DNA from 3 places in the Streptomyces sp. NPDC006487 genome. Region 1 is predicted to be linked to each of the others. Evidence: riboswitches for the same ligand, from Rfam matches in the RefSeq annotation. Region 1 holds a riboswitch; each other region holds the start of a gene.

Region 1 (17,020 bases):
GCTGGCTGGCCGACCACGGGGGACCACCCCCGGGCGGGGTCCGCATCGACCTCGTCGGTGTCCTCCTGCCGCGCCGCGGCGGGCCCTTGGTGGAGCACGTCAGGGGGGCGGCCTGATGGGGTTCGCACGGGCCTGCTCGGTCGCCCTCGTGGGCGTCGACGGCGTGGTGGTGGAGGTCCAGGCCGACCTGGAGCCCGGGGTCGCCACCTTCTCCCTGGTGGGGCTGCCCGACAAGACCCTGGTCGAGAGCCGGGACCGGGTCAGGGCGGCCGTGGTGAACTCGGGCGCCGCCTGGCCGCAGAAGAAGCTCACCGTCGGCCTCAGCCCGGCGTCCGTCCCGAAGGGCGGCGCGGGCTTCGATCTCGCCGTGGCCGCAGCCGTGCTGGGCGCCGCCGAGGTGGTCGACCCGAAGGCGATCGCCGATCTCGTCCTCATCGGGGAGCTGGGGCTGGACGGCCGGGTGCGTCCCGTCCGCGGGATCCTCCCGGCGGTGCTCGCCGCAGCCGAGGCCGGATACCGGCAGGTCGTGGTCCCGCAGCAGTGCGCGGCCGAGGCCATGCTGGTCCCGGACGTCTCGGTGCTCGGGGTACGCAGCCTGCGCCAGCTGATCGCGGTGCTCACCGGGGGAGAGGTCCCGGAGGAGGAACCACCGGATCCGTCCGGGCGCCCGGACCCGATGCTCGCCGGGCTGGTCGTCCCGGGCGCCGGACTCGGCACGGGAGTGGCCCGCGACGGCGACGGACGGGACTTCCCCGACCTCGCCGACGTCGCCGGACAGCACGCGGCACGCCGGGCCCTGGAAGTGGCGGCCGCCGGGGGCCACCACCTCTTCCTCAGCGGACCGCCGGGCGCCGGCAAGACGATGATGGCCGAGCGGATCCCCTGGATCATGCCCCCGCTCACCCGACAGGACTCCCTGGAGGTCACGGCCGTCCACTCGGTCGCGGGAATCCTGCCCCCGGGCGAACCGCTCGTCGCGCGACCCCCGTACTGCGCCCCGCACCACTCGGCGACCATGCAGTCCCTCGTCGGGGGCGGAGCCGGTGTGGCCAGGCCCGGAGCGGTGTCACTGGCCCACAGGGGGGTGCTGTTCCTGGACGAAGCCGCGGAGTTCGCCGCCAAGGCCCTGGACGCCCTGAGGCAGCCCCTCGAAGCGGGACACGTGGTCATCGCCCGGGCCGCCGGGGTGGTACGCCTGCCGGCCCGGTTCTTGATGGTGCTGGCCGCCAACCCCTGTCCCTGCGGGCGCCACACCCTGCACGGGACCGGCTGCGACTGCCCGGCCTCGGTGATCCGCCGTTACCAGGCCCGGCTGTCGGGGCCGCTGCTGGACCGGGTGGACCTGCGCGTGGAGGTAGAGCCGGTCACCCGCTCCGATCTGCTGGGGCGAGGGGGCCGCGGCGAAGCCACGGCGGTGGTGGCCGCGCGGGTCCGGGAGGCCCGCGAACGGGCGGCGGCCCGGTTCGAGGGCACGCCCTGGCGGCTCAACGCGGAGGTCCCGGGCCACGAGCTGCGGACCCGCTGGCCGGCCGCCCCCGGAGCGCTGGCCCAGGCCGAGCGGGACCTGGAGCGCGGCCTGCTGACCGCGCGGGGGCTCGACCGGGTGCTCCGGGTCGCCTGGACGGTGGCCGACCTGAGGAGCCGGGACCGCCCCGACGCCCTGGACGTGGCGGTCGCCCTCGAACTGCGCACCGGAATCGCCCGCGGAGCCGCGACGCACCTGGACGCCGCCTCATGACCGCCGCGGCTCCGGACCCGGAATCCGGCCCGCCGGGGGAGGCGGAGCCCGCGGGCGAGGTGCTCGCGCGGGCCGCGCTCACCCGGGTCCTTGAGCCCGGGGAGGAGCACGGCGGGCGCTGGCTGCGGCAGTACGGGGCCGTCGGGCTGATACGGCTGCTGACCGGGCCCGCGCCGGAGCACGGGGTACTGACCGGGGTCGGCGGCGAGCGGCTCGCCGGATACCGCCGCCGGGCCGCGTCGGCCGACCCCCGGCGGGACCTGGAGGCCGCCGCCGAGACCGGGGGCCGGTTCGTCTGCCCCGGGTCGCCGGAGTGGCCGAGTCAGCTGGACGACCTCGGGGACGCCCGGCCCGTCGGGCTGTGGGTGCGGGGCAGGCCGAGCCTGCGGGCCTGGGCCCTGCGCTCCGTGGCGGTGGTCGGAGCCCGCGCCTGTACCCCGTACGGGGCGCACATGGCCCAGAGCCTGGCCGGTGAACTCGCCGAGCGCGGCTGGGTGCTGGTTTCGGGCGCCGCCTACGGGATCGACGGCGCCGCCCACCGCGGCGCCCTCGCCGCCGGCGGAGCCACGGCCGCCGTGCTGGCCTGCGGGGTGGACGTGGCCTACCCGCGCGGGCACGCCGGCCTGCTCGGCCGGATCGCCGCCCAGGGGATGGTCCTCGGCGAGCTGCCGCCCGGCAGCCATCCCACGCCGAGCCGTTTCGTGCTGCGCAACCGCGTCATCGCCGCCCTGACCCGGGGCACGGTCGTCGTGGAGGCGGCCCACCGCAGCGGGTCCCTGGTCACCGCCCGGCGGGCCCAGGCGCTGGGGAGGATCACCATGGGCATCCCGGGCCCGGCCACCAGCGGTCTCTCGGCCGGCGTGCACGAACTGCTGCGCGGAGAGGCCTCGCTGGTCACGGACGCGGCGGAGGTCATCGAGCTGGTCGGAGGGATGGGAGAGCTGGCACCCGAGCGGCGGGGCCCCGTCATCGCCCGGGACCTGCTGGGTCCCGAAGCGGTCCGGGTCCTCGAGGCCCTCCCGGCGGGGCGCCTCGCAGACCTGGGGGAACTGGCCCTCGCCGCGGGCGCCGGTACCGATGAAGTCATCGGCAGACTGTACGAACTTCACTCTCTGGGGTTCGTCGAACGGCAGGGCGACGGCTGGCAGTTGGCCCCGAAGCGGCCGAGAGGAGGCGCATAAAGCGCCGTCACCCGGCGAGGCGGTCGTTGACCTGGGGCGTTCCGGTGAAAGAGTGAAGGCGATGAGAGACGCGGTCTTCCCGGTGGCACCCGCCGGGACCGTGCGCCAGGCGCCGGTCCCGGGTCTCCCGCGCGAGTCGGGGCGCCCTTGCGGGCCCGCGCGATCCCGTACTCTTCGCGCACCGCGACACTTCCGTCACGCTACGCTCCCAAGGAATCCGGCTCCGGCAAAGGCGAAGCATGCCCCAGCACACCTCAGGGTCCGACCGCGCTGCGGTGCCCCCCGCTGCGCGCGGCAGCGAGCGGTCCACCGCGCCCTCGTCCCTGGAGGTGCTGTGGCGCTCGTACAAGGACTCGGGTGACGAGCGGCTGCGGGAGCAGCTGATCCTGCACTACTCGCCTCTCGTGAAGTACGTGGCGGGCCGCGTCAGCGTCGGCCTGCCGCCCAATGTGGAACAGGCCGACTTCGTCTCCTCCGGAGTCTTCGGACTGATCGACGCCATCGAGAAGTTCGACATCGAACGGTCCATCAAGTTCGAGACGTACGCGATCACCCGCATCCGCGGCGCGATGATCGACGAGCTGCGGGCGCTGGACTGGATCCCCCGCTCGGTGCGGCAGAAGGCGCGCGCCGTCGAACGGGCCTACGCCACGCTGGAGGCCCAGCTGCGGCGCACCCCGACCGAGCACGAGGTCGCCGGGGAGATGGGCATCGGCGTGGAGGATCTGCACGCCGTTTTCAGCCAGTTGTCGCTCGCCAACGTGGTCGCCCTCGAAGAACTGCTGCACGTGGGCGGGGAGGGCGACCGCCTCTCCCTGATGGACACGCTGGAGGACACCGCCGCGGACAACCCGGTGGAGGTCGCGGAGGACCGGGAGTTGCGCCGGCTGCTGGCGCGGGCCATCAACACGCTGCCCGAGCGGGAGAAGACGGTGGTGACCCTCTACTACTACGAGGGCCTCACGCTCGCCGAGATCGGCAACGTCCTCGGGGTCACCGAGAGCCGCGTCAGCCAGATCCACACCAAGTCGGTCCTGCAGCTGCGGGCGAAGCTGGCGGACGTCGGGCGCTGAACCGGGTCCCGGAGCGCGAGGGCGGATGCCGAGAGCGTGCGACGGCCTTGCGGTGCATCCGTAGAGTGGACGCGTGCCCAGGATTCGAGCGGCCTCCGTGGCCGAGCACCGGTCGATGCAGCGCGGCGCCCTGTTGGACGCCGCGCGTTCCCTGCTGTCCGAAGGGGGGACGGAAGCGCTGACCTTCCCCGCCCTAGCCGAGCGGACCGGCCTCGCCCGGTCCTCCGTCTACGAGTACTTCCGGTCCCGCGCGGCCGTCGTCGAAGAGCTGTGCGCGGTGGACTTCCCCGTGTGGGCGGCCGAGATCGAGGCGGCGATGTCCGAGGCGGAGACGCCGGAGGCGAAGATCGAGGCGTATGTGCGCTGCCAGCTGGGGCTGGTGGGGGACAAGCGGCACCGGGCGGTGGTGGCGATTTCGGCGAGCGAGCTGGACGCCGGGGCGCGCGAGAAGATCCGCGCGGCGCACGGGAGCCTGATCGCGATGATCGTGGAGGCGTTGGGCGCGCTGGGGCAGGCGGAGCCGAGGCTGGCCGCGATGCTGCTCCAGGGTGTGGTGGACGCTGCCGTCCGGCGGATCGAGGGCGGTGCCGGGGAAGACCCCGTTGTCGTCACGGACGCGGCGGTGGCCATGGCCCTGCGGGGCGTCGGGGGCTGACCCGGCCCGGTTCCCCGGGCCCTGCCCCGGTCCTCAAACGCCGGACGGCTGAAAGAGCCCGGACCCCGGTCCTCCAGCGCCTGACGGCTGAGGGGTGGTCAGGGGGAGTAGGCGGGGGGTCGGGCGCGGCAGGAGCGTCAGGGGGTTGAGGTAGGCCTCCGCGTGGAGGAGGCCCCAGTGGAGGCAGGGGCGGGGGCAGTGGGGGCCTTCCGTGAGGAGGGCGACCACCTGTCCCGTCGTGACCTCGGCGCCCTGTGCCACCAGGGGGCGGACCGGTTCGTAGGTCGTGCGCAGGCCGTTCGGGAGGGTCAGCGAAAGGACCCCGCGGCCGGCCACCGGGCCGGCGTAGTGGACACGGCCCGGACCGATCGCGCGGAGCTCCGCGCCCACCGGGGCCGCAAGGTCCACCCCGCGGTGGCCCGCCGCGTACGGGGTCGGGGGCGGGTCCCACCAGCGGACCACCGTCAGGGGAGAGGGCAGCGGGCGTCCGGTCGGGCCCGGCGGCACCGGTGGCGGCGCCGATGGCACCTGCGGCCCCGGCAGCCCTCGCGGTCCGGGCGGTCCGGGTGCCGTCGGAGGTGGGGCCAGGGTGAGGCCCAGGGCCAGGAGCAGGGTGAGCAGCAGCTTCGTCATGGGGGAATGGTTCCGTTTCCGGAGCCGGTCCCGTTCGGGCCTGTGGACGGGCGGGGCGCTGTGGACAACCGCGTCACCCGGCATACCACCGGGTCCCGTACACTTCTTGTGGCGATCCGGGTCACCGGGTCGACTTCGCACGCCCCAGCACCGGCCCCTCAGGGCCAGGTGACAGCGTCTCTCGGTCCCCTCTACGGGGGCAGGGCGCGACAGGGGCGTCAGGAACCAAACCGAGAAAACAAGGAGATGGCCATGGCCGTCGTAACGATGCGGGAGCTGCTGGAAAGCGGCGTCCACTTCGGTCACCAGACCCGCCGTTGGAACCCGAAGATGAAGCGCTTCATCTTCACGGAGCGCAACGGCATCTACATCATCGACCTGCTGCAGTCGCTGTCGTACATCGACCGCGCCTACGAGTTCGTGAAGGAGACCGTCGCCCACGGCGGTTCCATCATGTTCGTCGGTACCAAGAAGCAGGCCCAGGAGGCCATCGCCGAGCAGGCGACGCGCGTTGGTATGCCCTACGTCAACCAGCGGTGGCTGGGTGGCATGCTCACCAACTTCTCCACCGTCTACAAGCGCCTTCAGCGTCTGAAGGAGCTTGAGGCGATCGACTTCGAGGACGTCGCCGCCTCGGGTCTCACCAAGAAGGAGCTCCTGGTCCTCTCTCGCGAGAAGATCAAGCTGGAGAAGACCCTCGGTGGTATCCGCGAGATGTCGAAGGTTCCCAGCGCCGTCTGGATCGTCGACACCAAGAAGGAGCACATCGCCGTCGGTGAGGCGCGCAAGCTCCACATCCCGGTCGTCGCGATCCTCGACACCAACTGCGACCCCGACGAGGTCGACTACAAGATCCCGGGCAACGACGACGCGATCCGCTCCGTCACCCTGCTCACCCGCGTGATCGCCGACGCCGTCGCCGAGGGCCTCATCGCCCGTTCCGGTGCCGCCACTGGCGACTCGAAGCCGGGCGAGAAGGCCGCCGCCGAGCCGCTCGCCGAGTGGGAGCGCGACCTGCTCGAGGGCGAGAAGAAGGCCGATGACGCTGAGGCCGCTCCGGCCGAGGCCGCTGTCGAGACCCCCGCCGTCGAGGCCGAGGCCGCTCCGGCCGCCGAGGCCGAGGTTGTCGCCGAGGCCGTCGTCGAGGCTCCGGCCGCCGACGCCGAGCAGGCCTGACCCACTGAGAGCGCCCGGCGTTCACACGCCGGGCACTCGAAGAACGGACGATGACGGCGGGGGAGCCGCGCCACGAGCGCGCTCCTCCGCCGTTCACCCGTAGATCTACGACTTCGAGAGAGAATCACAGACTCATGGCGAACTACACCGCCGCTGACGTCAAGAAGCTCCGCGAGCTCACCGGCGTCGGCATGCTGGACTGCAAGAACGCGCTGGTCGAGGCCGACGGTGACGTCGACAAGGCCGTCGAGGCACTCCGTATCAAGGGTCAGAAGGGCGTCGCCAAGCGCGAAGGCCGTTCTGCCGAGAACGGTGCCGTCGTCTCCGTCATCTCCGACGACAACACCTCCGGTGTCCTCGTCGAGCTGAAGTGCGAGACGGACTTCGTCGCCAAGGGCGACAAGTTCCTTGCGGTCACCAACGAGCTGGCCAACCACATCGCCGCGACCTCGCCGGCCGACATCGAGGCGCTGCTCGCGTCCGAGATCGCCCCCGGCAAGACCGTCCAGGCGTTCGTGGACGAGGCCAACGCCAACCTCGGCGAGAAGATCGTCCTGGACCGCTTCGCGCAGTTCACCGGCGGCTACGTCTCGGCGTACATGCACCGCACGATGCCCGACCTGCCGTTCCAGATCGGCGTCCTGGTCGAGCTCGACAAGGAGAACGCCGAGGTCGCCCGCGGCGTCGCGCAGCACATCGCCGCGTTCGCGCCGAAGTGGCTCTCCGCCGAGGACGTGCCGGCCGAGGTCGTCGAGTCCGAGCGTCGCGTGGCCGAAGAGGTCACCCGCGCCGAGGGCAAGCCGGAAGCCGCGCTGCCGAAGATCGTCGAGGGTCGTGTCAACGGCTTCTTCCGCGACAACACGCTGCTCGGCCAGGCGTACGCCCTGGACGCCAAGAAGTCCGTCCAGAAGGTTCTGGACGAGGCCGGTGTCACCCTGGTGCGCTTCTCGCGCATCAAGGTCGGCATCTGAGTCCGTCCGTACGCGACGGACACCGGACCCCGGTAGGGTCTGAAGCAGTCGCCCGCGTTCGCGCAGGGCGACCGCAGATCTGACGAGGAGGCCATTGCCGCAGAGGGAACCGCGAGGACCCACCGGCAATGGCCTTCTTCGTATGTGCACGAGGAGATCTCCATGAATCAGGGCGTGGACACCCACACCGCTTCCGACGACAAGAGCGACCAGGACAAGAAGGGCCGCCGCTTCATGCTGAAGCTGTCGGGCGAGGCCTTCTCCGGTGGCGGAGGACTGGGCGTCGACCCCGACGTAGTCCACGCCATCGCCCGTGAGATCGCCGCGGTGGTCCGCGACGGCGCGGAGATCGCGATCGTGATCGGCGGTGGCAACTTCTTCCGCGGCGCCGAACTCCAGCAGCGCGGCATGGACCGGGCCCGGTCCGACTACATGGGCATGCTCGGCACGGTCATGAACTGCCTCGCCCTCCAGGACTTCCTGGAGAAGGAAGGCATCGACTCCCGCGTCCAGACGGCCATCACCATGGGCCAGGTCGCCGAGCCGTACATCCCGCTGCGCGCCGTGCGTCACCTGGAGAAGGGCCGCGTGGTCATCTTCGGTGCCGGCATGGGCATGCCTTATTTCTCCACCGACACCACGGCCGCCCAGCGCGCCCTGGAGATCGACGCGGAAGCCCTGCTCATGGGCAAGAACGGCGTCGACGGGGTCTACGACTCCGACCCGAAGAAGAACCCGGACGCGGTGAAGTTCGACGCGCTGGAGTACAGCGAGGTGCTGTCGCGCGACCTCAAGGTCGCCGATGCCACGGCCATCACTCTGTGCCGCGACAACAAGCTGCCGATCCTCGTCTTCGAGCTGCTCGCCGAGGGCAATATCGCGCGGGCCGTCAAGGGTGAGAAGATCGGCACGCTCGTGAGCGACCAGGGCACCCGGGCCTGAGCAGGCCCTCCGTCCGCCTGAACCATCCATTTCTGACATGCAGGAGCACGTGGTGACCGAAGAGATCCTCCTCGAGGCCGAGGAGAAGATGGAAAAGGCCGTCGTCGTCGCCAAGGAAGACTTCGCCGCGATTCGCACCGGTCGTGCGCACCCGGCGATGTTCAACAAGATCGTGGCGGAGTACTACGGCGCCATCACGCCCATCAACCAGCTCGCCTCCTTCTCGGTCCCCGAGCCGCGCATGGCGATCGTGACCCCGTTCGACAAGAGCGCCCTGCGCAACATCGAGACGGCCATCCGCGACTCCGACCTGGGCGTCAACCCCAGCAACGACGGCAGCATCATCCGGGTGACCTTCCCCGAGCTGACGCAGGACCGCCGCAAGGAGTACATCAAGGTCGCGCGCACCAAGGCCGAGGACTCCAAGGTGTCGATCCGCGCCATCCGCCGCAAGGCGAAGGACGCCCTCGACAAGCTCGTCAAGGACAAGGAAGCCGGCGAGGACGAGGTGCGCCGCGCCGAGAAGGAGCTCGACGACACCACCGCGAAGTACGTCGCGCAGGTGGACGAGCTCCTGAAGCACAAGGAAGCCGAGCTCCTCGAAGTCTGATGAACGACACTTCCTGGCAGCCGGAGCCGGTTCCGGCGGGTCCCGCCTACGATGCGCTGGTGGGCCCGCACACTCGGCCCATGCCCATCGTGCCCGATGCCGCCGGCCGTGACTTCGACGACCGGGAAGCACGCGATCGGGGGGCCGCCGCTGACGGCGGCCCCCTCTTCCGCGCCGATACGCCGCCGCAGGAGCCCATGCCCAGCCCCCCGCCGACCCCGCCTTCGCCGGCACCGCAGGACGCCTCGCCCCCGCCTCAGAAGAAGCGTGCCGGGCGGGACCTGCGTGCCGCCATAGGGGTCGGAGTGGGCCTCGGCGCGGTGATCTTCGCCTCGCTGTTCATCGTCAAGGCGGTCTTCGTCGGCGTCGTCGTCGTGGCGGTCGTCGTCGGCCTGTGGGAGCTCACCTCCCGTCTCCAGGAGAAGAAGGGCATCAAGGCCCCGCTGGTCCCGCTCGCGATCGGCGGTGCGGCGATGGTCATCGCCGGGTACGTCCGCGGGGCCGAGGGCGCCTGGGTGGCGATGGCGCTGACCGCCCTCGCGGTCCTGGTCTGGCGGATGACAGAGCCGCCCGAGGACTACCTCAAGGACGTCACCGCCGGAGTCTTCGCGGCGTTCTACGTGCCCTTCCTGGCCACGTTCGTCGCGATGCTGCTCACCGCCGACGACGGGCCGCAGCGGGTCGTCACCTTCCTGGTCCTGACCGTGGTCAGCGACACCGGGGCCTACGCGGTCGGCTGGCGCTTCGGGAAGACCAAGCTCGCCCCGCGCATCAGCCCCGGAAAGACCCGTGAGGGGCTCTTCGGAGCGGTGGCCTTCGCGATGGGGGCCGGCGCGCTGTGCATGGAGTTCCTGATCGACGGGGGCGTCTGGTGGCAGGGCCTGGTGCTCGGCTTCGCCGTGGCGGTCAGCGCCACCCTCGGTGACCTCGGGGAATCCATGATCAAGCGGGATCTCGGGATCAAGGACATGGGCACGCTGCTGCCGGGTCACGGCGGCATCATGGACCGGCTGGACTCCCTGCTTCCCACGGCCCCGGTGGTCTGGCTGCTGCTGGCGGCCTTCGTCGGCACGGGCTGACCTGCGGAAAGGCGCCCGTGCAGGCAGGGCGGTTACTCTTGGAAGGCGCGCTGCTTCTGCGGCGCGCCTTTCGTCTTACAAGGAGTACCTGCCATGGCCCGCCCTGTCCCGGGAGAGCTCACTTTCGTCGCCCCTCGTGGAGCGAAGAAGCCGCCCCGGCACCTCGCCGACCTCACGCCCGAGGAGCGCCGGGAGGCCGTCGCCGCGATCGGTGAGAAGCCGTTCCGGGCCAAGCAGCTCTCCCAGCACTACTTCGCCCGGTACGCGCACGACCCGGCCGAGTGGACCGACATCCCCGCCGCGTCCCGCGAGAAGCTCCAGCAGGAGCTGCTGCCGGACCTGATGAACGTCCTGCGGCACATCTCGTGCGACGACGACACCACCCGCAAGACCCTGTGGAAGCTGCACGACGGCACGCTCGTCGAGTCCGTGCTGATGCGCTACCCGGACCGGGTCACCATGTGCATCTCCTCGCAGGCCGGCTGCGGCATGAACTGCCCGTTCTGCGCCACCGGACAGGCCGGTCTCGACCGCAACCTGTCGACGGCCGAGATCGTGCACCAGATCGTCGACGGCATGCGCGCCCTGCGCGACGGCGAGGTCCCCGGCGGGCCGGCCCGGCTGTCGAACATCGTCTTCATGGGCATGGGCGAGCCGCTCGCCAACTACAACCGCGTGGTGGGCGCCATCCGCCGCCTGACCGACCCGGAGCCCGACGGCCTGGGCCTGTCCCAGCGCGGGATCACCGTCTCCACGGTGGGCCTGGTCCCGGCGATGCACCGCTTCGCCGACGAGGGCTTCAAGTGCCGTCTCGCCGTCTCCCTGCACGCCCCGGACGACGAGCTGCGCGACACCCTGGTCCCCGTGAACACCCGCTGGAACGTGCGTGAGGTGCTCGGCGCGGCCTGGGAGTACGCGGAGAAGTCCGGCCGCCGGATCTCCATCGAGTACGCCCTGATCCGCGACATCAACGACCAGGCCTGGCGCGGCGACCTGCTCGGCAGGCTCCTCAAGGGCAAGCGCGTGCACGTCAACCTGATTCCGCTGAACCCGACCCCGGGCTCGAAGTGGACCGCCTCGCGGCCCGAGGACGAGAAGGCCTTCGTCGAGGCCATCGCCCGCCACGGGGTGCCGGTGACCGTACGCGACACCCGCGGCCAGGAGATCGACGGCGCGTGCGGCCAGCTCGCCGCCTCGGAGCGCTGATTTCGGCCAGTTGAGGTGTGCAATCGGCCGCGGGGTACCCTGTGGCCGAAACCAATTTCATATTCCGACAGGGGAGCGCCACAGCGCTGAGAGTGCGGTAACCGTCACCGCAGACCCTCTGAACCTCGCCCCGGTCATTCGGGGTAGGAAGTTCGGTCACCACTCAAGCTGTTGCGCCCTGCCCGGCGTCCGCTCCACAGAGCGCCGGGCAGGGCCGCGTCTTCTCCTGGACATCCCAGGAGGAATGCACCAATGAGCACCACCAAGAAGATGGCGGGCATCGCGCTCGTGGCCGCGCTCGGCGTCACGACGCTCAGTGCCTGCGGCGGCGGCGACGCCAAGGACAAGTCCGCCGGGGCGAGCGACGCCCCGAAGTCCAAGACGGTCACCCTCGTCTCGCACGACTCCTTCAACGTGACCGACACGGTCCTCAAGGAGTTCGAGCAGCAGAGCGGCTACACCGTCAAGGTCCTGAAGTCGGGTGACGCGGGCGCGGCCCTGAACCAGGAGATCCTCACCAAGGGCTCCCCGCGCGGCGACGTCTTCTTCGGCGTGGACAACACGCTCCTCTCCCGGGCCCTCGACAACGGCATCTTCACGCCGTACGAGGCCAAGGGGCTGGCCGGCGTGAAGCCCGAGTTCGTGCTCGACAAGGAGCACCGGGTCACCCCGGTCGACTCCGGCGACATCTGCGTCAACTACGACAAGGCCTACTTCGCCGACAAGAAGCTCGCCCCGCCGCAGACGCTGGACGACCTGATCAAGCCGGAGTACAAGAACCTGCTGGTCACCGAGAACGCCGCGACCTCCTCGCCCGGCCTCGGCTTCCTCCTCGCCTCCGTCGGCAAGTACGGCGACGAGGGCTGGAAGGACTACTGGAGCAAGCTCAAGGCCAACGGCGTCGAGGTCGTCGACGGCTGGGAGCAGGCCTACAACGAGCGCTTCTCCGGCTCGGCGGGCGGCAAGAAGGCCAAGGGCGACCGGCCGCTGGTCGTCTCCTACGCCTCCAGCCCGCCGGTCGAGGTGCTCTACGGCGAGCCGCAGCCGGCCGAGGCCCCCACGGGCGTCTCGACGGGAACCTGCTTCCGCCAGACCGAGTTCGCGGGTCTGCTCAAGGGCGCGAAGAACGAGGAGGGCGGCAAGGCGCTCCTGGACTTCCTGATCTCCAAGAAGTTCCAGGAGGACATGCCGCTCCAGATGTTCGTGAACCCGGTGACCAAGGACGCGACGCTGCCCGAGCTGTTCACCAAGCACGGCGTCGTCATCGAGAAGCCCGAGGTGGTCGCCCCGGAGGCCATCGCCAAGAACCGTGACCAGTGGGTCAAGGCGTGGACCGCGCTCGTCGTGAAGTAGGACCGGTGAGCAAGGTTCCGAAGGAGAGCGGGCGGGCCACGGCCGTCAGGCTCGGTCTGATGGCCGTGCCGCTCGTCTTCTTCGGTCTGTTCTTCGCCTACCCCGTCGCCGCGATCGTCGGGCGCGGGCTCAAGACCGACGCCGGCTGGCAGTTCGGCCGGATCGGCGAGGTCCTGGCCCGGCCCGACATCGGCGACGTGCTCTGGTTCACCACCTGGCAGGCGCTCGCGTCCACCGCGCTCACGCTCCTGATCGCACTCCCCGGCGCGTACGTCTTCGCGCGCTTCGAGTTCCCCGGCAAGCAACTGCTGCGGGCGCTCGTGACGGTGCCGTTCGTGCTGCCGACCGTCGTGGTCGGCACCGCGTTCCTGGCGCTCGTCGGGCGGAACGGCCTGCTGGACGAGGTGTGGGGGATCCGCCTCGACACGACCGTATGGGCGATCCTGCTCGCGCACGTCTTCTTCAACTACGCCGTCGTCATCCGCACCGTCGGCGGACTGTGGGCGCAGCTCGATCCGCGTCAGGAGGAGGCCGCCCGGGTGCTGGGCGCCGGGCGGTTCGCGGCCTGGCGGCGCGTGACGCTGCCCGCGCTGGTGCCGGCGGTGGCCGCCGCCTCGCTGATGGTGTTCCTGTTCACCTTCTCCTCCTTCGGCGTCGTGCAGATCCTGGGCGGGCCTGCTTACTCCACCCTGGAGGTGGAGGTCTACCGGCAGACCGCGCAGCTCCTGGACCTGCCGACGGCCGCCGTACTGACGATGGTGCAGTTCGCGGCCATCGGGGCGATCCTCGGCGTGCACGCCTGGACCGTGCGCAAGCGGGAGACCGCGCTGCGGCTCGTCGACCCGGGGCGGACCACGCACCGGCCGCGCGGCTGGGCCCAGCGCACCCTGCTCGGCGGGGTGCTGCTGACGGTGGCGCTGCTGATCGTGGCTCCGCTGGCCGTGCTGGTCGAGCGCTCGCTGGACGCGCCCGGCGGCTACGGCTTCGGCTTCTACCGGGCCCTTCAGGAAGTGGGCGCCGGCGGCGGAACGTTTCTGGTGCCGCCGCTCGAGGCCATCTGGAACTCCCTGCAGTACGCGCTCGCCGCCACCGCCATCGCGCTCGTCGTCGGCGGGCTCGCGGCCGCGGCGCTGACCCGGCGCGCGGGCCGTTTCGTACGGGGCTTCGACGCGCTGCTGATGCTCCCGCTGGGGGTGTCCGCCGTGACCGTCGGCTTCGGCTTCCTCATCACCCTCGACGAGCCGCCGCTGGACCTGCGGACCTCGTGGATCCTGGTGCCGCTGGCGCAGGCACTGGTGGGCGTTCCCTTCGTCGTACGGACCATGCTGCCGGTGCTGCGCGCGGTGGACGGACGGCTGCGGGAGGCCGCCGCCGTGCTGGGCGCCTCGCCGCTGCGGGCCTGGCGGGAGGTGGACCTGCCGATGGTGCGGCGGGCCCTGCTGATCGCGGCGGGCTTCGCCTTCGCCGTGTCCCTCGGGGAGTTCGGGGCGACCGTCTTCATCGCGCGGCCCGACCATCCGACGCTGCCGGTCGCCGTGGCGCGGCTGCTGGGGCGGGCCGGGGAGATGAACTACGGGCAGGCCATGGCCCTGAGCACGATCCTGATGCTGACGTGCGCGGTGTCCCTGCTCCTGCTGGAGCGGCTGCGACCCGACAAGACCTCCGGAGAGTTCTGATGACCCTGCTTCAACTGGAAGGGGTGTCGGTCCGCTTCGGTGAGCGCGCGGTCGTGGACGCCGTGGACCTGGCGGTGGCCGAGCACGAGATCGTGTGCGTGCTGGGGCCGAGCGGGAGCGGCAAGTCCACCCTGCTCCGGGTGGTGGCCGGGCTCCAGCCCGTCGCCGGCGGGAGGGTGCTCCTGGGCGGCGCCGACCAGGCCGCAGTGCCCGTACACCGGCGCGGGGTGGGCCTGATGTTCCAGGACCACCAGCTGTTCCCGCACCGGGACGTGGGCGGGAACGTCGCCTTCGGGCTGCGGATGCGGGGTGCTTCGAAGGAGTCCTCCGAGGCCCGCGTCGCCGAGCTCCTGGAACTGGTCGGGCTCCCCGGGGCGCAGGGCCGGGCGGTGGCCTCGCTGTCCGGCGGGGAGCAGCAGCGGGTCGCGCTGGCGCGGGCGCTGGCGCCTTCGCCGCGGCTGCTGATGCTGGACGAGCCGCTCGGGCAGCTGGACCGCGGGCTGCGGGAGCGGCTCGTGGTGGAGCTGCAGGGGCTGTTCTCACGGCTGGGCACGACCGTGCTGGCCGTCACGCACGACCAGGGCGAGGCGTTCGCGCTGGCCGACCGGGTGGTCGTCATGCGGGACGGGCGGATCGCGCAGGCGGGGACCCCGCTGGAGGTGTGGCAGCGGCCGGCGTCGGAGTTCGTGGCGCGGTTCCTGGGGTTCGAGAACGTGGTGCCGGCGGTGGTGTCGGGTGGGGTCGTCTCCACTCCGTGGGGGAAGGTCGCCGCTCCGGCGGGGGCCGTGGAGGGGGACTGCCGGGTGCTGATCCGGCCGGCGGGGGTTGTGCTTGTGCCCGAGGCGGGCGGGCTGGGCTGCGAGGTGGTGTCGCGGACCTTCCGGGGGACGCATGTCGCGCTGTTGCTCCGGCCCGAGGTGGGGCCGGTGCTCGAGGCGGAGTGCGATCTTGCGGGGGCGCCGGCGGTCGGGGACCGGGTCGAGGTGGGCTTCGCCCCGGCCGAAGTGGTCGTGCTACCGGGGGAGTAGGGCCGCTGCGCGGGGGAGTCCCCGCTGCGGCCTTAGCCGCTGCGCGGGGCGAAGTCCCCTACCCGCCCTTCCACCGTTCCCCGGGCCCTGCACGGACCCGGTCCTCAAGCGCCGGACGGGCTGGAGGGGGTGCCGGGCTGTCGCCGGACCGGCTGGGGCTCCGCCCCGGGCCCCGGTCACCGAGAGTCGGTCGGCTGAAGAGGCATCAGCCGACCGGGGCCGGTTCCGGGGTGGGGACGTCGCCGTCCGCGCCCTCGTGGTTGCCGTACCAGGCGACTGCCACCGCGCCGGTTACCGCGAGGACGAAGCCGAGGACCGCCAGCCAGGCCATGCCGGGGCGGGAGGCGTCGCCGAGCCAGAGGACGCCGATCGCACCGGGGAGCACGGTTTCACCGACCACCAGGGCGGCGGTGGCGCCGTTCACCGAGCCGATCTGGAGCGCCACGGTGTGCAGGTACATGCCGCCGACCCCCGCCAGGACGATGGCGTACAGGGCCGGGTCGGAGAGGAGGGAGGGGAACGAGAACGGCTCCACGCCGTTCAGGATGCGGACCCCGACGCCCAGCGCGCCGAACGCCAGACCCGACAGCAGGCCCGCCAGGATCGCGGCACGGGCGCCGAGGAAACGTACCGCCACCGTGCCGCCCACGATGATCAGCACGGTCACCGCCAGCAGCCACCAGTGCGTGGCGGCCGGCGCGTAGTGGCCGCCCTCGTGGCCCGCGGCCGTCGCCAGCAGGACCAGCGCCGCGCAGACGACCCCGATGGAGGTCCATTCCTTGCGGGTCAGCCGGATGCCGAGCATCTTCACGCTCAGCACGGCCGTGATCACCAGGTTGGCGCTGATGACCGTTTGAGAGAGGAAGAGCGGCAGGAGGCGGGCGGCCAGGGCGCCCAGGCCGAACCCCACGAAGTCCAGGATCGTGCCGACGATGAACTCCCAGGTCATCGCGGCCTTCGCCGTGGAGGTGAGGTTCGGGCCGCCGTGCTGGGTGACCCCGGCGGCGGCGGGCGACATCCGGGCCGCCCGCCGTGAGCCCACGGCTTGCAGGACGGATCCCGTGCCGTAGCAGATGGACGCCGCGATAGCGGTCAGCAAGCCTATGAGCACCCGAGGGCTCCGTTCACGTCTGGCAGGTTTTACGTAGTGCGTACCTCTTCCAGACGTGGAAAAGGGGAGAGAAGTTGCCTGCCCGGGTCAGGTCGTCCGGGTCAGCCCATGGCGGCGAGGGCCGCCGGGACCTCGGTCACCGAGTCGACCAGCGCGATCCGGGACTCCATGGCGCGGCCGCGGGCCAGCGCCTGGAGCAGCGGCCAGGCAGGCAGCCGTTCGGTCCAGTGGGCGCGGTCGACGAGGATCATGGGGGTCGGTTCGCCCCGGGACTCGTAGTGGTTGGGCGTCGCGTTGTCGAATATCTCCTGGACCGTCCCCGCCGCGCCCGGAAGGAACACCACACCTGCGTTGGCGCGGGCGAGCAGCCCGTCCTCCCGGGTGGCGTTGGCGAAGTACTTCGCGATGTGCCCGGCGAAGGGGTTCGGCGGCTCGTGTCCGTAGAACCAGGTCGGGATGCCCACCGAGTCGCCTCCCGTGACCGCCGGCCAGCGTTCCCGCACGGCGAAGGCCGCGCGCGCCCAGTCGGAGACGGACGGGGTGAAGGAGGGGGCCTTGGCCAGCATCCGCAGGGCTTCGGGCAGGGCC
Region 2 (4,355 bases), on a different contig from region 1:
TTCCGGGTCCAGGGCCGCGCGGCCTTCCACCGGGGAGGAGGCTTCCGCGAAGCGGCGTTGGGGGATGCGGCCCGCGCGGTGGGCCAGGCGGCCCGCCGAGACCGCGTCGCGCATGGCCGCGGCCATCAGGACGGGGAGCTGCGCCCGGGTCACCGCCGAGGCCAGCATGACCGCCGCGCAGCCCAGTTCCATGGCCAGGGCCACGTCCGAGGCCGTTCCGGCTCCGGCGTCCAGGATGACCGGGACCCCGGCCCGCTCGGTGATCAGCTCGAAGTTGTGCGGGTTGCGGATGCCCATGCCGGAGCCGATGGGGGAGCCGAGCGGCATGATCGCCGCGCAGCCCACGTCCTCGAGTTTGCGGGCGAGGACCGGGTCGTCGTTCGTGTAGGGGAGGACGGTGAAGCCCTCGTCGACCAGGACCTCCGCCGCGTCGAGCAGTTCGACCCCGTCCGGGAGGAGGGTGCGTTCGTCCGCGACGACCTCCAGCTTGATCCAGTCCGTGCCGAGGGCCTCCCGGGCCAGCCGGGCCGTCAGTACGGCCTCGCCCGCCGTGAAGCAGCCCGCGGTGTTGGGGAGGACCGCGATGCCGAGGCGGTTCAGGACGGACAGGACCGAGCCCTGGACCGTCGGGTCGAGGCGCCGCATCGCGACCGTGGTGAGTTCCGTGCCGGACGCGACCAGCGCCCGTTCCAGGATGTCCAGGCTCGGGGCCCCGCCGGTGCCCATGATCAGGCGCGAGGAGAAGGTCCGGCCGGCGAGGGTGAATACATCGTCGGGGGTGTCCGCCATGTGTTCAGCCTCCCTGGACCGCGGTGAGGACCTCGACGCGGTCGCCGTCGGTCACGGAGGTGTACGGCCACTGGCCGCGCGGAACCACGGTCTCGTTGAGGGCGGCCGCGACCCCCTTGGTGGCCTCGGTGAGGGTGGCGACCACGGTGGCGAGCATGGTGCCGTCCGCGATCTCGCGCGGCTCGCCGTTGACGGAAATGGTCATGCGAACGACTCCTGTCGCGTGAGGGTCGACATGTGGGGCGACGTGTGGGGCGACGTGTGGGGCGACGTGTGGGTCGACGTGAGGGCGAAACGGCGCGGGGTGAAGGGGCGGGCGATCTCCGGCAGTTCGCCGGTGGTCAGCAGGTCCGCCATCACGTCCCCGGTCAGCGGGGTCAGCAGGACCCCGTTGCGGTAGTGCCCGGTGGCCAGGTGCAGCCCCGGGAGTTCCGTCGGACCGAGGAGGGGGGCGTTGTCCGGGGATCCGGGCCGCAGTCCGGCCCGGGTCTCCACCAGGGGGAGTTCGGTGATCCCGGGCACCAGCTCGTGGGCGTCGCGCAGGAGTTCGTAGACCCCGCCCGCGGTGACGGTGGTGTCCCAGCCGAGCTCCTCGCTGGTGGCGCCGAGGACGAGTTCGCCGTTCTCGCGGGGCACGAGATAGACGTGGCTGCCGCGCACCACGGCCCGTACGGTCCGTGACAGGAACGGGGCGTAGGACGGTGGCACGGCGAGGCGCAGCACCTGGCCCTTGACCGGCCGTACGGGGGCCACGGCCTCCGGCGGTACGCCGTCCAGCCGGCCGCTGAGCGAGCCCGCCGCCAGCACCACCTGGTCGGCGCGCAGTTCCGTACCGCCGTCATCGTCGAGGACCGCGCCGCAGGCCCGGTCGGCGGCGGTCAGCAGTCGCGCCGCCCCGGCACGGTGCAAGGTGACCCCGGCCCGTTCGCAGGCGGCCAGCAGGGCGGCCGCGAGGCGGCGCGGGTCGACCTGGTGGTCGCCGTCCACGCGCAGGCCGCCGCGTACGCCCGGAGCCAGCATCGGTTCCAGGCGGCGGCACTCGCGGCCGGTCAGCCACTCGGACTCCAGGCCGCAGCGGCGCTGGAGCGCGTGCAGTTCGCGCAGGTGCAGCCGGTCGTCGGCGTCGAGGGCGACGGCGAGGGTGCCGCAGGCGCGGTAGCCGATGTCCATGCCGCCGCTGGCTTCGGCGAGCTCGGCGGCGAATTCGGGGTAGCGGGCGGCGGAGGCGAGGTTGAGCCCGAGCAGGGTCTCCTCGCCGTAGTGCAGCTCGGTGACGGCGGCCAGCATGCCGGCCGCGACCTGGGCGGCGCCGCCGCCGGGGGCCGGGTCGGCCAGTGCGGTGCGCAGCCCGCGCCGGGCCGCCCGCCAGGCGGTGACCAGGCCGATGATGCCGCCCCCGATGACGAGGACGTCGTAGCCGGGACTCCGGCCGTTCCTGGATGAATGCATGGGCGTCCAGCCCCTCCCTTCGCCGGCATGACCCGGATCAGGTTCGTACGGTCGGAGGCCGGCCAGCCTCCCTCTCAGCCCGGTGCGCCCGGACTCCCGCGATAGGTTCGGTGCCAGAGTAACGCCGAGCCCGACGGCGGGTAAGGCTGCCTCCCCGGTGCCGGCCTCCGCCTGGGTCCCGCCTGGGCTCTGCCCGGCCTCCGTCCCGCCTCCGCCCGGTCTCCGCTGCGTCTCCGCCCCGGTCTCCGCACGCTATTCCTGGCGAACCGTCAGTTGATTAGGGTGGGCCGCGTGAGCGAGCAGACGCAACAGCAGAGGCAGCAGGCGGAAGGCACGGGGCGCGGCGTGGTCGTCGTGGGCGCCGGGATGGCCGGGGTCCAGACGGCGGTCGCCCTCAGGGAGCAGGGCTGGACCGGCCCCGTCACCCTGCTGGGAGCCGAACCCCACCAGCCCTACGACCGGCCCCCGCTGTCCAAGGCGGTGCTCCTCGGCAAGGCCGAGGACTCGGCCTTCGACGTCGACTTCGGGGAGCTCGGCATCGAGCTCCGGCTGGGGGTCGAGGTCACCGGACTGCGGGCCGCCGACCGGGAGGTGGACACCGAGGCGGGACCGGTCCCGTACGAGTTCCTCGTGCTGGCCACCGGTGCCCTCCCGCTGAACCTGCCCGGCGCGGAGGGCGTCCCCGGGGTGCACCTGCTGCGCACCCTGGACGACGCGGCCCGGCTGCGGCCCGTACTGGCGGACGGCTCGGCGGTGGTGGTGGTCGGGGCCGGGTGGATCGGTGCGGAGTTCGCCACCGCCGCCCGCGAGGCGGGCTGCGCGGTGACGGTGGTCGAGGCGGCCGACCGGGTGCTGGCGGGCGCGCTGCCGCCGGAGGTCGCCGAGCCGATGGGCCACTGGTACGCCCAGGCGGGCGCCGAGCTGCTGACGGGCGCGCGGGTGGCCTCCGTGGAACCGGGCCGGGTCCTGCTGGCCGACGGGCGGGAGCTGCCGGCGGAGGCGGTGGTGGTGGGCATCGGCGCCCGCCCCGCCACCGGATGGCTGGCCGGGTCCGGCGTGGAGCTCGGCCCGGACGGAGCGGTCACCGCCGACGAGTGGCTGCGCACCTCGGTGCCCGGGGTGTACGCCGTGGGGGACTGCGCCTCCTTTCCCTCGGAGCGTTACGGATCCCGGCTGCTGGTGCACCACTGGGACAACGCGCTGCAGGGCCCGCGGGTGGTGGCGGCGGACATCCTGGCCGGGGGCTCGGGGGAGCAGGTCTACGACCCGGTCCCGTACTTCTGGTCGGAGCAGTTCGGCCGCTTCGTGCAGTACGCCGGGCACCACGCCGGCGCGGACGCACCGCTGTGGCGCGGGGACCCGGAGTCCGACACCTGGTCGGTGTGCTGGCTGCGGGAGGGCCGGCTGGCCGCGGTGCTCGCGGTGGGCCGCCCGCGCGACCTGGCCCAGGGGCGCCGCCTGATCGAGTCGGGCGCCCTCGTGGACCCGGAGAAGGTCGCCGACCCGGCGGTCGCGCTGAAGTCGGCGGTGCGCTGACCCGGCGGGGCGCGGGCCGGGAACGGGTTCCGGCCCGCGCCGACGCCCCCGTCCGGACCCCGGACGGGGCCGCTCGGGTACCGGCAGGCAGTCCGAGATGGCAGGCTTGTGCCCGTGACCGAGATTGACGCAAAGATCGATGCCCTTGTTCCCGCCTGGCTGTACCTCCCCGACATCGCGGAGATGCTCGACATCGAAGTGACCAAGGTTCGCCAGCTGGTCAAGGAGGGTCAGCTGCTCGCGGTGCGCCGCGGCGAGAACCGCTCCCTCCAGGTCCCCGCGGCCTTCATCGACGGAGACAAGATCGTCAAGGGCCTGGTCGGGCTGCTGACCGTGCTCCGCGACGACCGCTTCACCGACGCGGAGATCCTGGAGTGGCTCTTCACCGCCGACGAGACCCTGCCCGGCACCCCCGTGCAGGCACTGCGCGAGAATCGCGGCACGGAGGTGAAGCGCCGCGCTCAGGCGCTCGCCATCTGACCTGACTCCGCCTCGTACGCGGTGTGGGGGGCCCCGGGGGGGGCCCCCCCCCCCCCCCGGGCCGCGGCCCGCCCCCCCCCCCCCGGGGGCCCCACACCCCC
Region 3 (4,355 bases), on a different contig from region 1:
ACGGCGGAGGCCGTCCGGCTCTACGAGCTTCGTGCGGCCATGGGTGGATGGGAGGAGGAGATCTACTACGCCCTGCTCCAGGTCGGCATCCTGAACGGGGAGTCGGGAGACCACCCCGCCGCGCTGGACGCCCTGACCCGCGCCTGGGAATCCCGGCCGGCCCGACTGGAAGCCTGCTACGAACTCGCCTCCAGGCTGCGCCTCCTGGGCCGCCACCACACCGCGCACGCGATCACCGGGGCGGTGCTGGACCGGCCGGTCCCCGAGGACCTTCTCTTCGTCCAGCCCTGGGTCTACCGGTGGGGGCTGCTCTTCGAGCACTCCATCACCGCGTACTGGGTGGGAGACATGAACACCTCACTACGGGCCTGCGACCGTCTGCTCGCCCTGCCCGACCTGCCCGAGTCCTATCGCCGCCAGACCGAAGCCAACCGCGGCTTCGCCGCGAGCCATGTTTCACGTGAAACATCGATCCCTGTTTCACGTGAAACATCGCAGCGCTCGCCCGCCTGACACGGCGGCCCGTGACTCCCCCCGGGTCACGGGTCGCCGAGCGGCGATGTACCGATCTGTCCGGCGTCAGTCGGCCAGGGGCAGGTACACGCGGTTGCCCGCGGCCGCGAACTCGGCGGACTTCTCCGCCATGCCCGCCTCGATCTCCTCGGCGCCCAGGTCGCCACCGTGCTGGCGGCGGATGTCCTGGGAGATCTTCATCGAGCAGAACTTCGGACCGCACATGGAGCAGAAGTGCGCGGTCTTGGCCGGCTCGGCCGGGAGGGTCTCGTCGTGGAACTCACGGGCCGTGTCCGGGTCGAGGGCCAGGTTGAACTGGTCCTCCCAGCGGAACTCGAACCGCGCGTCCGACAGGGCGTCGTCCCATTCCTGGGCACCCGGGTGACCCTTGGCCAGGTCCGCCGCGTGGGCCGCGATCTTGTACGTGATGACACCGGTCTTCACGTCGTCGCGGTTCGGCAGGCCCAGGTGCTCCTTGGGCGTGACGTAGCAGAGCATCGCGGTACCCCACCAGGCGATCATCGCGGCGCCGATGCCCGAGGTGATGTGGTCGTACGCGGGCGCGACATCGGTGGTCAGCGGGCCGAGCGTGTAGAACGGCGCCTCCTCGCAGATCTCCTGCTGAAGGTCGATGTTCTCCTTGATCTTGTGCATCGGGACGTGCCCGGGGCCCTCGATCATCGTCTGCACGTTGTACCGCTTGGCGATCGTGTTCAGCTCGCCCAGCGTCTTCAGCTCCGCGAACTGCGCCGCGTCGTTGGCGTCCGCGATGGAACCGGGGCGCAGGCCGTCACCCAGGGAGTACGTCACGTCGTACGCCGCGAGGATCTCGCAGAGCTCCTCGAAGTTCGTGTAGAGGAAGTTCTCCTTGTGGTGCGCCAGGCACCAGGCGGCCATGATCGAACCGCCGCGCGAGACGATGCCGGTCTTGCGGCGCGCGGTCAGCGGCACGTACGACAGCAGCACGCCGGCGTGGACCGTCATGTAGTCGACGCCCTGCTCGGCCTGCTCGATGACCGTGTCCTTGTAGATCTCCCAGGTCAGGTCCTCGGCTCGGCCATCGACCTTTTCCAGCGCCTGGTACAGCGGCACGGTGCCGATCGGCACGGGGGAGTTGCGCAGCACCCACTCGCGGGTGGTGTGGATGTTGCGGCCCGTCGAGAGGTCCATGACCGTGTCGGCGCCCCACTTGGTCGCCCAGGTCATCTTGTCCACCTCCTCTTCGATCGAGGAGGTGACGGCGGAGTTGCCGATGTTGGCGTTGACCTTCACCAGGAACCGCTTGCCGATGATCATCGGCTCGATCTCGGGGTGGTTCACGTTGACCGGCATGACCGCGCGACCTGCGGCGATCTCCTCGCGGACGACCTCGGGGGAGACGTTCTCACGGATCGCGACGTACTCCATCTCCGGGGTGATCTCGCCCCGGCGGGCGTACGCGAGCTGGGTGACCGCGGCGCCGCCACGGCCACGGCGGGGCTGGCGCGGACGACCCGGGAAGACCGCGTCGAGGTTCTTGAGGCCACCGCGCGGCGAGGTGTGCTTGATGCCGTCGTCCTCGGGGCGCACGGGGCGGCCCGCGTACTCCTCGGTGTCCCCGCGGCTGATGATCCAGTTCTCGCGCAGCGGCGGCAGGCCGCGGCGCACGTCGGTCTCGATCTGCGGGTCGGTGTACGGCCCGGACGTGTCGTAGAGCGTCACGTCCTTGCCGTTGGTGAGGTGGACCTGGCGGACCGGCACCCGGATGTCGGGGCGGGAGCCCGCCACGTATCCCTTGTGCCAGCCAGGCTGGCGCTCGGTCTGGCCATCGGCGTCCTGGCTGACGGCAGGCGTGCGTGCGTCCTGAATGGTCATGAGACCTAATCTCCCTACGCCGGCATTACCCGGTAACAGGTTCGGCGGTCGACGCAGCCTCCTCCCGTACGCATATTCGAATGCGAACGGTGATCAGCGCCCTCTCAGCCCGGTGCTCCGAGCTCCCGCGTTGTGCAAAGTAGCCCCCACGCTAGCGTCATGTGTGGCGTGCTGAACAGTGGGCCCCCTCATCTGTTGCGATGATCAGTCAGTGACGTCCTCGCCGCAGCCCCCCACCGAGCCCACGGATCCCGCTGGTCACGCCGGCCACTCAGGCCATGCGCACGCGGACCCCGGTCACTCGCCCGACCGGTCTCCCGGGCACTCCCACGGCCATTCGCACAGCCATGGCCCGGCGGCCCCCGTCTCGAAGCACCTGCGCAAGGTGATCGCGGCCGTTCTGATCCCCTTCGCCGCCGCGGTCGTGATCGGCATGGCGGTGCTCTGGCCCGGTGGGGCCCCGGCCCACGAGCGCACCGGGGTCGGGTTCGACCGGCAGACCCAGCAGGGCACGGTCGTCGCGCTCCAGCACGTCGACTGCAAATCCGTGAACGCCGCGCAGGTGCCGGCCACCGGCGACACCTCGACCCCCGAGGGGCGCGAGGCACTCGCCGCTCAGACCGGCGAGTGCAAGAAGGCCACCATCAGGGTCGGCAGCGGCCCCGACAAGGGCCGCGAGTTCGTCGAGATCGTCCAGCCGGGCGCACCACGACAGTTGACGGACGGCCAGGGCGTGGTGGTCGCGTACGCCCCGGACGCACCGCAGGATCTCCAGTACTCCGTGATCGACGTGAACCGCAAGCTGCCGATGGCCGTGCTCGCGGGCATCTTCGCCCTCGCGGTGGTCCTCGTCGGGCGGATGCGAGGGCTGTTCGCACTCATCGCACTCGCCGTCAGCTTCGCGGTGCTGACCTTCTTCATCCTCCCCGCGATCCTGCAGGGGTCGAATCCGCTGGTCGTCGCCGTGGTCGGGGCCAGCGCGATCATGCTGATCGCGCTCTACATGTGCCACGGACTGACGGCCCGCACCTCGGTCGCGGTCCTCGGCACCCTCGTCTCGCTGCTGCTGATCGGCCTGCTGGGCTCGCTGTTCATCGACTGGGCCGTCCTCAGTGGCAACACGGACGACAACACCGGGCTGATCCACGGGCTCTACCCGAACATCGACATGAGCGGTTTGCTGCTTGCGGGTGTCATCATCGGATCGCTCGGCGTGCTCGACGACGTGACCGTCACTCAGACCTCGGCGGTCTGGGAACTCCACCAGGCGGACCCGTCGATGGGCCCGCGCGGGCTCTACCGGGCGGGCATCCGCATCGGGCGCGACCACATCGCATCGGTGGTGAACACCCTGGTACTGGCCTACGCGGGTGCGGCGCTGCCCCTGCTCCTCCTGTTCTCGATCGCGAACAGCAGTATGGGTTCGGTGGCCAACAGCGAGCTGGTCGCGGAGGAGATCGTACGGACCCTCGTGGGCTCGATCGGACTGGTCGCCTCGGTACCCGTGACCACGGCGCTGGCCGCGCTGGTGGTGTCCGCGGACCGCGCGGAATCCCCGGCGGCCACAGCGGCCTCGGGGCCGCTCCGCGGCGGCCGGGGTCGGCGGCGCAAGCGCTGAAAGGCGGACCGGCGGGCGCGACCGGTCAGTTCGCGCGCACGGCCGGTCGTGAAGAACGGCAAGGTGGAGCGCTCAGCGCGTCGGCACGCTGAGCCCTGGTGCGTGAATCCGGTGATGCAAGTGATGCAAATGAATCAGGTCGTGCGGTGATGCGGTGATGCGTGCCGGGCCACCCTGGTCAGCAGGTGTCCGGCCGGGCTTCGGTCAGCCCGCGTTCTGCTCGTTCTGCTGCGACTCCGCGAGGATCTTGTCGAGCGCCTCGTCGAGGTTCTCCTCGAAGTCCCCGAGGTTGCGCTCCTGGCCGAGCGGGACGATCCGGTCGGTGCGGTCGAGGAATGCCACGAGTGGCGCCGCGCTCGCACGGAAGAGT

The links. Region 1 has a riboswitch for thiamine pyrophosphate ahead of ACFYM0_RS29910 (thiamine ABC transporter substrate binding subunit). Riboswitches for the same ligand answer to the same signal wherever they lie in the genome.
Region 2: it holds a riboswitch for thiamine pyrophosphate, as region 1 does, so the genes downstream of both, thiO (glycine oxidase ThiO) here and ACFYM0_RS29910 (thiamine ABC transporter substrate binding subunit) in region 1, are expected to answer to the same signal.
Region 3: it holds a riboswitch for thiamine pyrophosphate, as region 1 does, so the genes downstream of both, thiC (phosphomethylpyrimidine synthase ThiC) here and ACFYM0_RS29910 (thiamine ABC transporter substrate binding subunit) in region 1, are expected to answer to the same signal.

What each region holds. Positions count from the first base shown of each region.
Region 1 covers NZ_JBIAHN010000018.1:131,048-148,067, forward strand. Annotated here, with positions in the region: gene ACFYM0_RS29850 (YraN family protein) at 1-116, shown strand, start outside; gene ACFYM0_RS29855 (YifB family Mg chelatase-like AAA ATPase) at 116-1,738, shown strand; gene dprA (DNA-processing protein DprA) at 1,735-2,919, shown strand; gene whiG (RNA polymerase sigma factor WhiG) at 3,159-3,992, shown strand; gene ACFYM0_RS29870 (TetR/AcrR family transcriptional regulator) at 4,090-4,647, shown strand; gene ACFYM0_RS29875 (M23 family metallopeptidase) at 4,681-5,280, opposite strand; gene rpsB (30S ribosomal protein S2) at 5,533-6,456, shown strand; gene tsf (translation elongation factor Ts) at 6,591-7,427, shown strand; gene pyrH (UMP kinase) at 7,590-8,369, shown strand; gene frr (ribosome recycling factor) at 8,422-8,979, shown strand; gene ACFYM0_RS29900 (phosphatidate cytidylyltransferase) at 8,979-10,058, shown strand; gene rlmN (23S rRNA (adenine(2503)-C(2))-methyltransferase RlmN) at 10,152-11,264, shown strand; TPP riboswitch at 11,324-11,432, shown strand; gene ACFYM0_RS29910 (thiamine ABC transporter substrate binding subunit) at 11,517-12,617, shown strand; gene ACFYM0_RS29915 (ABC transporter permease) at 12,677-14,293, shown strand; gene ACFYM0_RS29920 (ABC transporter ATP-binding protein) at 14,293-15,321, shown strand; gene ACFYM0_RS29925 (hypothetical protein) at 15,527-16,432, opposite strand; gene ACFYM0_RS29930 (LOG family protein) at 16,534-17,020, opposite strand, start outside.
Region 2 covers NZ_JBIAHN010000047.1:51-4,405, reverse strand. Annotated here, with positions in the region: gene ACFYM0_RS37860 (thiazole synthase) at 1-789, opposite strand, end outside; gene thiS (sulfur carrier protein ThiS) at 794-994, opposite strand; gene thiO (glycine oxidase ThiO) at 991-2,238, opposite strand; TPP riboswitch at 2,236-2,348, opposite strand; gene ACFYM0_RS37845 (NAD(P)/FAD-dependent oxidoreductase) at 2,530-3,774, shown strand; gene ACFYM0_RS37840 (Rv2175c family DNA-binding protein) at 3,889-4,254, shown strand.
Region 3 covers NZ_JBIAHN010000008.1:286,381-290,735, reverse strand. Annotated here, with positions in the region: gene ACFYM0_RS16355 (glycosyltransferase) at 1-513, shown strand, start outside; gene thiC (phosphomethylpyrimidine synthase ThiC) at 580-2,367, opposite strand; TPP riboswitch at 2,362-2,506, opposite strand; gene ACFYM0_RS16345 (YibE/F family protein) at 2,579-3,985, shown strand; gene ACFYM0_RS16340 (SsgA family sporulation/cell division regulator) at 4,190-4,355, opposite strand, start outside.